2 regions of the Aerococcus viridans genome follow, and region 2 is predicted to be linked to the other one. Evidence: riboswitches for the same ligand, from Rfam matches in the RefSeq annotation. Region 2 holds a riboswitch; the other holds the start of a gene.

Region 1 (3,423 bases), 570 kb from region 2:
TAAAGATATCGTATTCAATCGTCGTTCATACCGTCGATTTGACCCTAGTCAAAATATCAGTCGTGATGAAATCGTCGAAATGTTAGATGAAGCGACAATTACCCCATCCGCATGTAACTTACAATCATGGCACTTTGTCGTCGTTGATAATGAAGAAGCTCGTAACAAAGTCAAAGCAGTCACGATGCCGTTTAACTATCCCCAATTAGAAACAGCACCAGTTACAATCTTTATATTAGGCGATACTCACTCACATAAAGTTTATCGCGAAGTTTGGACCAAAGTGTATGAAGAGGGCAGAATTACCAAAGAAAAATTAGACGCCATCTTCAATTCATTTTTACCAATGTATGAGAAAGCTGATCGCGACTTTTTAATTAAAGATGCTACCTTAGACAGTTCAATGTTAGCAATGCAATTATTATTGGTTGCTAGAGCACACGGATATGAAGCGAATGCATGGGCAGGCTATAATTCAAAAGACTTAGTTGCAACTTTAAACCTTGATAATGAGCGTTTCGTGCCTATCATGGCAATTTCAATTGGTAAACCAGGCGAAGAACCAACTGAATCAACACGTTATGATGTGAATTCTAAAATTAACTTTCTAGCATAAAAATTTGAGACCATTAGAAGCAGGAGAGAGTGCTTCTAATGGTTTTTTAATTCAAATAGTCAATTCCTGAATAATTCATATAGCCCGTTCAATCGCTGGCCAATCCTGGCGGATGTTTAGAACAATCCTAGAGGCAAAGTGCGAAATGTACGATAAGACATTTGTGGCTATTAATCCGTACAAGACAACCCAAAAATGTTCTAATTGCGGGTATGATAGCGGTAAAAAAGCGTTAAATATACGTCATTGGACTTGTACGAAGTGTAATATGCATCACGATAGAGATATCAACGCAGCTAAAAATATATTAAATATTGGCCTGGAACAGGCCTTAGTTAAATAGCTTAGACCGCTGTTTTGCTTTGAAATAAGTGGAACAAATCATGAGTGTTCCTAGAAACACGCGATTTTAATGGCGTTGTAGTTCATCATGTGGAAGATAGCTAGGATATGCCATATGTCAAATGAATGATGACAGTTTTGAAACGTCGAACTAGCGTCGCGTAACAGTATCATCATTTTTACTTCATAATTGAATGTCTAAATAAGTCGCATAAAAATTTGCTTATCTTAATTTAAATGTCGAATTTCATCACGATTTGAAATCTATCCATACATTTGGTAAAATACGCATACAATTAAAGAACACAACTTATTCAGAGCAAGTGGAGGGATTTGGCCCTATGAAGCTTCAGCAACCTACCTTTGGCAAGGTGCTAATTCCAACTCGAAAGAGATAGATGAGTCTAACCAAGTTATTGGCACGACGAGTCGCGTTGTGCTTTTTTTATTGAATAAAATAACTAGGAGTGTGTTGAATGTTTAATGATGAATGCGTGAGTTTTAGTGAATTTGTAGGTGGGATTAGTGCCTTAGGTTTTATGCCGTATTTTCGTTTCTACAGAAGTAAGAAAGGGGATCCTAAAGAACATGATCATATTGCTGTGATCTGTCGCAATGAGCCTTGTTCAGGTGCACATATTGCTAGAGTTTGTATGTGTTGTATAGGAAAAGTCCATGTCAACGATTATGATGGATTTAAGGAGGCAATAAGCCCTGAAACTTACGATCAATTAGTCAATTTGATTACTAATTTTTCCTATACAGATGTGGACTATAAAGCAATACGGTAGTCAAAAGAAAAACTACGCTTTTAGTAGTTGATTAAATGATGACGTAGATTAACCACAAGACAATATATATGATAGATGGGTGCTTAATAAAAGGCTGTCCCTATTTGTGGTTGGATCTTTGACTTGATGCCAAAATTCAGGTAAACAGAAACGATTTTTCGATTTGAAGGTATTCATATTCAAAAAGAGCCCCTACTAGTCGCCGCTAAGGCTAACTAGTAGGGGCTCTTTAGATTTTTAGGATAAAAAGCTGTCTTATTGAATGATATGAAATTATTGAAGTAATTCTTTAAAGGCGTCCACAAGCGGTGTTAAAGGCTTGCCTAATACCTTTTCAAAGTCATCTGATTGTACATCCAATACACCATTTTTGATGTCTCCTTGAATCGCTAGGAAGAAGCCTGCTACTGGTTTTGGTAATTGATTGTCAGTTAGATTTTTAACGAATGCTTCGTCGTTAGTTTCTAGAGGGGCAATTTCTTTACCGGATTCAGTGACACTTAGCCAACTAACTGAAGAAGAACCAGGTGAAGGTGGCATTAAACCTGAAACAATCCGTTTATCCTTTAGACTCGAAGGTGTTAGTAATATCATAACAGAGCTAGACTAAGTATCAGCCGTAATTGAATGCGTGAGTATAAGTTTCGAAGAGACTACCTATAAGCAAAAATTCTGTTGATGATGGTATAAAACGAATATTTAAAAAGTTATGCGCTTTATATTTATTAATATAGTGAATGATGCTGAACAAAAGCTTTAAGATGAAAAAACAATTAAATATAAAAGGTTGACTTATCATCAAAATGACATTATTATATATCTAAATTGATATATGCAATACGCGATGATGAGATAAGTATTTTATGACACTTGCTGAGAGAGCCTATGTGTGGTGGAAGTAGGTCAAGGAGATTAGAAGAAAATGGTCTTGGAGCATAATAGTTTAAGCCAAAAATAGGTGAGGATTATTCGGAAACCTCCGTTACAGGGAAAGAGTGCGACGATTTTTTAACGTACTCTGTGAGTTTATATTAGCGATAATATACTAAATTAAGGTGGTACCATGAAGTAGCTTTCATCCTTTGCATAAGCAAGGGATGGAAGCTTTTTTGATGAAAAAATGACAAAATCGGGAGGAATTTATTATGACAAAAGACTATAAAATTGAGACACAAGCCATTCATGCTGCCCAAACGATTGATGAAACAGGGTCACGCGCTGTCCCTCTACACCAAACAACAGCTTATGTTTTTGATGATGTAGCGCAAGGCGCTAATCGTTTTGCCTTAGCAGAAGGTGGCAATATTTATACGCGAATCACGAATCCTACTCAGGGTGTCTTTGAAGGTAGAGTGGCTGCTTTAGAAGGTGGTTCAGCTGGTTTGGCTGTCGCTTCGGGTATGGCCGCTATTACTTATGCTATTCAAGTTTTAGCTAAAGCAGGAGACCATATTGTAGCGACAGCTAACCTATATGGGGGAAGTCACAACTTATTTGAACATACATTCAAGGACTTCGGTATCGATGTGACGATAGTAGATACGAGTGATTTAGCGAATGTGGACAAAGCTATTCAAGACAATACCAAGGCTGTATTTGTAGAAACAATCGGCAATCCAGCTGGAAATATTGAAGATATTAGTGGCTTAGCCGAAGTAGCACATAAACATGGTA
Region 2 (3,423 bases):
CTTTTGGTAGCTGAATTTCAAGACGAAGACCATATTGTTGGGATGACAGGTGACGGGGTCAATGATATTTTAGCCTTGTCACAAGCTGACTTATCCATCACTATGGCTGAAGGGGACGGGGCAACCCGTCAAATGGCCGATTTGATTCTGGTCAATTCAGACTTTGGTGACTTACCAGCGGTCATTTCTGAAGGCCGCCGTGTGGTCAACAACATCACTCGGTCATCAAGCGTATTCTTTATCAAAACCCTATATTCTTTAATCGTGACCCTAATTTGTATTGCCTTGAATTTCCCGTTTCCATTTATTCCCTTACAAATTACCATGATTGATGCCTTTATCGAGGGCTATCCTGCCTTCTTCACGTCATTTGAACCTAATAACCAGCAAGTTAAAGAGCGGTTCCTACCCAAATCCCTTGCCGCTGCGCTACCTTCAGCCTTAACGGTGTCTGTAGCCATTTTCGCCTCCTTAGTCATGGTGAAACTGGGCATAATCGACTTTGAAACCGCTCGGACCTTTGACTATGTCATGTTGACCGGCGTCTCTTTATTTGCGGTATGGCAGTCCTGCCTCCCGTTTAACAAGTTGCGTCTCTTTCTCGCATCAACCGCAACCTTTGCCATGCTTGCCGTCGCACTGGTCTTGCCGCATTTTTCAGATATTCTGACCATCCAACCCATGACTGCTAACGAAACCCTAATCAGTCTCGCCTTGTTGGCTCTCGCTTTTGCCTTTTGGAAAATGGTCAACCGCTATCAAGATCGTTTCAAAGCATTTTTCACACGGATGAATTTTTAAATCAACCGCATCTTTGCATGTAAAGCTCACAACAAATAGACACAGAAAACCCCAGTAAGTAGCCTCGATGAGCCGCCTTACTGGGGTTTGTTTGTGTTATTTCTTCAAGATGTCGACCTTATCTGTTTTTTCCCAAGTAAAGTCTTGGTCATCACGACCAAAGTGGCCGTAAGTAGCAGTCTTGCTGAAGATTGGTTGACGAAGAGATAACATGTCGATAATACCATTTGGTGTTAAGTCAAAGTTATCGCGAACTAAAGCAACTAAATCAATTTCAGATACATCACTTGTACCGAATGTGTCAATCCCAATAGATACAGGTTCTGCAACCCCAATAGCATAGGCTAATTGGATCTCAACTTTACGCGCTAAGCCAGCTGCAACCAAGTTTTTAGCAATATAGCGAGCCGCGTATGAAGCAGACCGGTCAACTTTAGTGGCGTCTTTACCTGAGAAGGCCCCACCACCGTGGTGAGCAGACCCACCGTAAGTGTCGACGATAATTTTACGACCAGTTAAACCTGAATCGGCTTCTGGACCACCAGATACAAACTTACCAGTTGGGTTGATGAAGTAACGTGTGTTTTCATCTAACCAGTTTTCTGGCATAGTTGGCTCAACAACGTGTTTAATCACGTCTTGGCGGATTTGGTCTAATTCAATACCTTCAGTATGTTGTGTTGAAATGACGATGGTATCAATACGTTGTGGTTGGTTGTTGTCATCGTATTCCATCGTTACTTGTGTCTTACCGTCTGGACCTAAGTAGTTTAATTCACCACTTTTACGGACTTCAGCTAGTCGGCGAGATAGGCGGTGACTTAATGCAATGGGCATTGGCATTAACTCTGGTGTTTCGTCTGTTGCGTAACCGAACATAATCCCTTGGTCTCCAGCACCGATCAACTTGTTGTCCACTTCGCCCTTTTCCCGAGTTTCAATGGCATCGTCAACACCTTGTGCGATGTCGGGTGATTGTTCGTCTAGTGAGACCAATACGGCGATGGAGTCAGCGTCGAAGCCGAATTTGCCGTCACGGTAACCAATTTCACGGACGGTGTCGCGAACGATTTTTTGGATATCCACATATGCGCTAGTTGTGACCTCACCGAATACTAGGACAAGTCCTGTATTGACGGCAGTTTCGCAAGCGACACGAGCTTGTGGGTCTTGTGCAAGAATCGCGTCAAGAATGGCATCAGAAATTTGGTCAGCAACCTTATCTGGATGTCCTTCTGTGACTGATTCAGAAGTAAATAGTCGTTTATTCATGTTGTTTCCCCCAAAATATAAATTTTATGGTTACAAGGAATTTTTGCCTAAGCAAACCCTATCGGGAAGAATTTATTGTAACGTCCCCCATTATACATGATATGAAGGGAATAGTAACGGGAAAATGGCGGTATTTTCAATTTTCTGATAAGTTTTTATAGACTATTTTTAAGATTAAGATAACCCTGCATTAATTGCCTTACTATAGTTTCATTTACAAGAGGCTGGGACAAAACTACTTTTGCGAAAAAAGTAGTCCCACTTTCGTTTATTTTTATAAAGATATAGAAAAATACACTCCCACTACTGAACAAAAAAGTTCATAGTTTTGGGAGTGTATTTTTTTGAGAGACCTTTTGTCCCAGCCCCTCTTTTTGTTGATTTTACTAGGTTATCGTTTATGTTTTCTCTAAATAGATAGTATAATGTATTTTAAGAGAAAAGAGGTGATAAGATGCAGTTAACGAAAACGATTAAAGTGCAATTATACCCAAGTGCTAGTGATATTGAAAAGTTCGAAGAAACCCAACAACAGTTTTTAAACGCTTGTAATTTTGTTTCGACATATATCTTTGACCATGACTTTGAATTAGGTCAAACGACTTTGCACAACGCCTTGTATCATCAGATACGTCAGGATTTTGGGCTGCAATCGCAAATGGCCCAGTCCGTGATGCGTACGGTAATCGCGAGATATAAGACCGTGAAAACACAGTTTAAACAAAAACCTAAGCGTTATAAAGATATCCATACAGGTAAATATCATACGCTATATAAAGACCTTTACCATTTAACGAAACCCCTAGGGTTTAAGCAACCAGTCGCTGTGTTCGTACGTAATCGTAACTACGCTTATCACCAAAACAATACCTATTCACTGACGACCAATCAAGGACGAATTAAAGTGTCTTGTGATAAGCAACATATCGCTTATCTTCAACAATTTAGCCAGAATGCTTACAAGTTCGGTCAAGCTGAATTACGCTGTCGTAAGGGTAAGTGGTTCTTACACGTGTCCGCAAGTAAAGAGATAGACAGCCCAGATGAAACTAATATTCAACGGATTGTAGGCATTGACCGTGGTTTAAGACAGATACTAACTATTGCGGATGATACAACTCATACTCCCTTCTATTCGGGTAAAAGCTTGATGAAGAAAAGACGGCGTTTTAAGGAATTGCGCCAGTCCTTACAAGCGAAGAACACCAAATCAAGTCGTAGACGCCTTAAAACAATTGAAAGACGAGAGAACCGCTGGATGAATGATGTGAACCATCAATTATCAAAGACACTCGTTGATCGATACGGGGCCAATACCTTGTTTGTGTTGGAAGATCTTACGAACGTTAC

What was found. Region 2 has a riboswitch for S-adenosylmethionine ahead of metK (methionine adenosyltransferase). Riboswitches for the same ligand answer to the same signal wherever they lie in the genome.
Region 1: it holds a riboswitch for S-adenosylmethionine, as region 2 does, so the genes downstream of both, AWM76_RS08965 (hypothetical protein) here and metK (methionine adenosyltransferase) in region 2, are expected to answer to the same signal.

Annotation. Positions count from the first base shown of each region.
Region 1 is NZ_CP014164.1:1,891,482-1,894,904, reverse strand. It holds gene AWM76_RS08975 (nitroreductase family protein) at 1-616, shown strand, start outside; partial or broken gene AWM76_RS08970 (RNA-guided endonuclease InsQ/TnpB family protein) at 693-959, shown strand; SAM riboswitch class I at 1,266-1,363, shown strand; gene AWM76_RS08965 (hypothetical protein) at 1,435-1,749, shown strand; gene AWM76_RS08960 (Rossmann-fold NAD(P)-binding domain-containing protein) at 2,023-2,343, opposite strand; T-box leader at 2,585-2,835, shown strand; gene AWM76_RS08955 (O-acetylhomoserine aminocarboxypropyltransferase/cysteine synthase family protein) at 2,895-3,423, shown strand, end outside.
Region 2 is NZ_CP014164.1:264,656-268,078, forward strand. It holds gene AWM76_RS01230 (HAD-IC family P-type ATPase) at 1-801, shown strand, start outside; gene metK (methionine adenosyltransferase) at 898-2,073, opposite strand; SMK box riboswitch at 2,071-2,159, opposite strand; gene AWM76_RS01240 (RNA-guided endonuclease TnpB family protein) at 2,528-3,423, shown strand, end outside.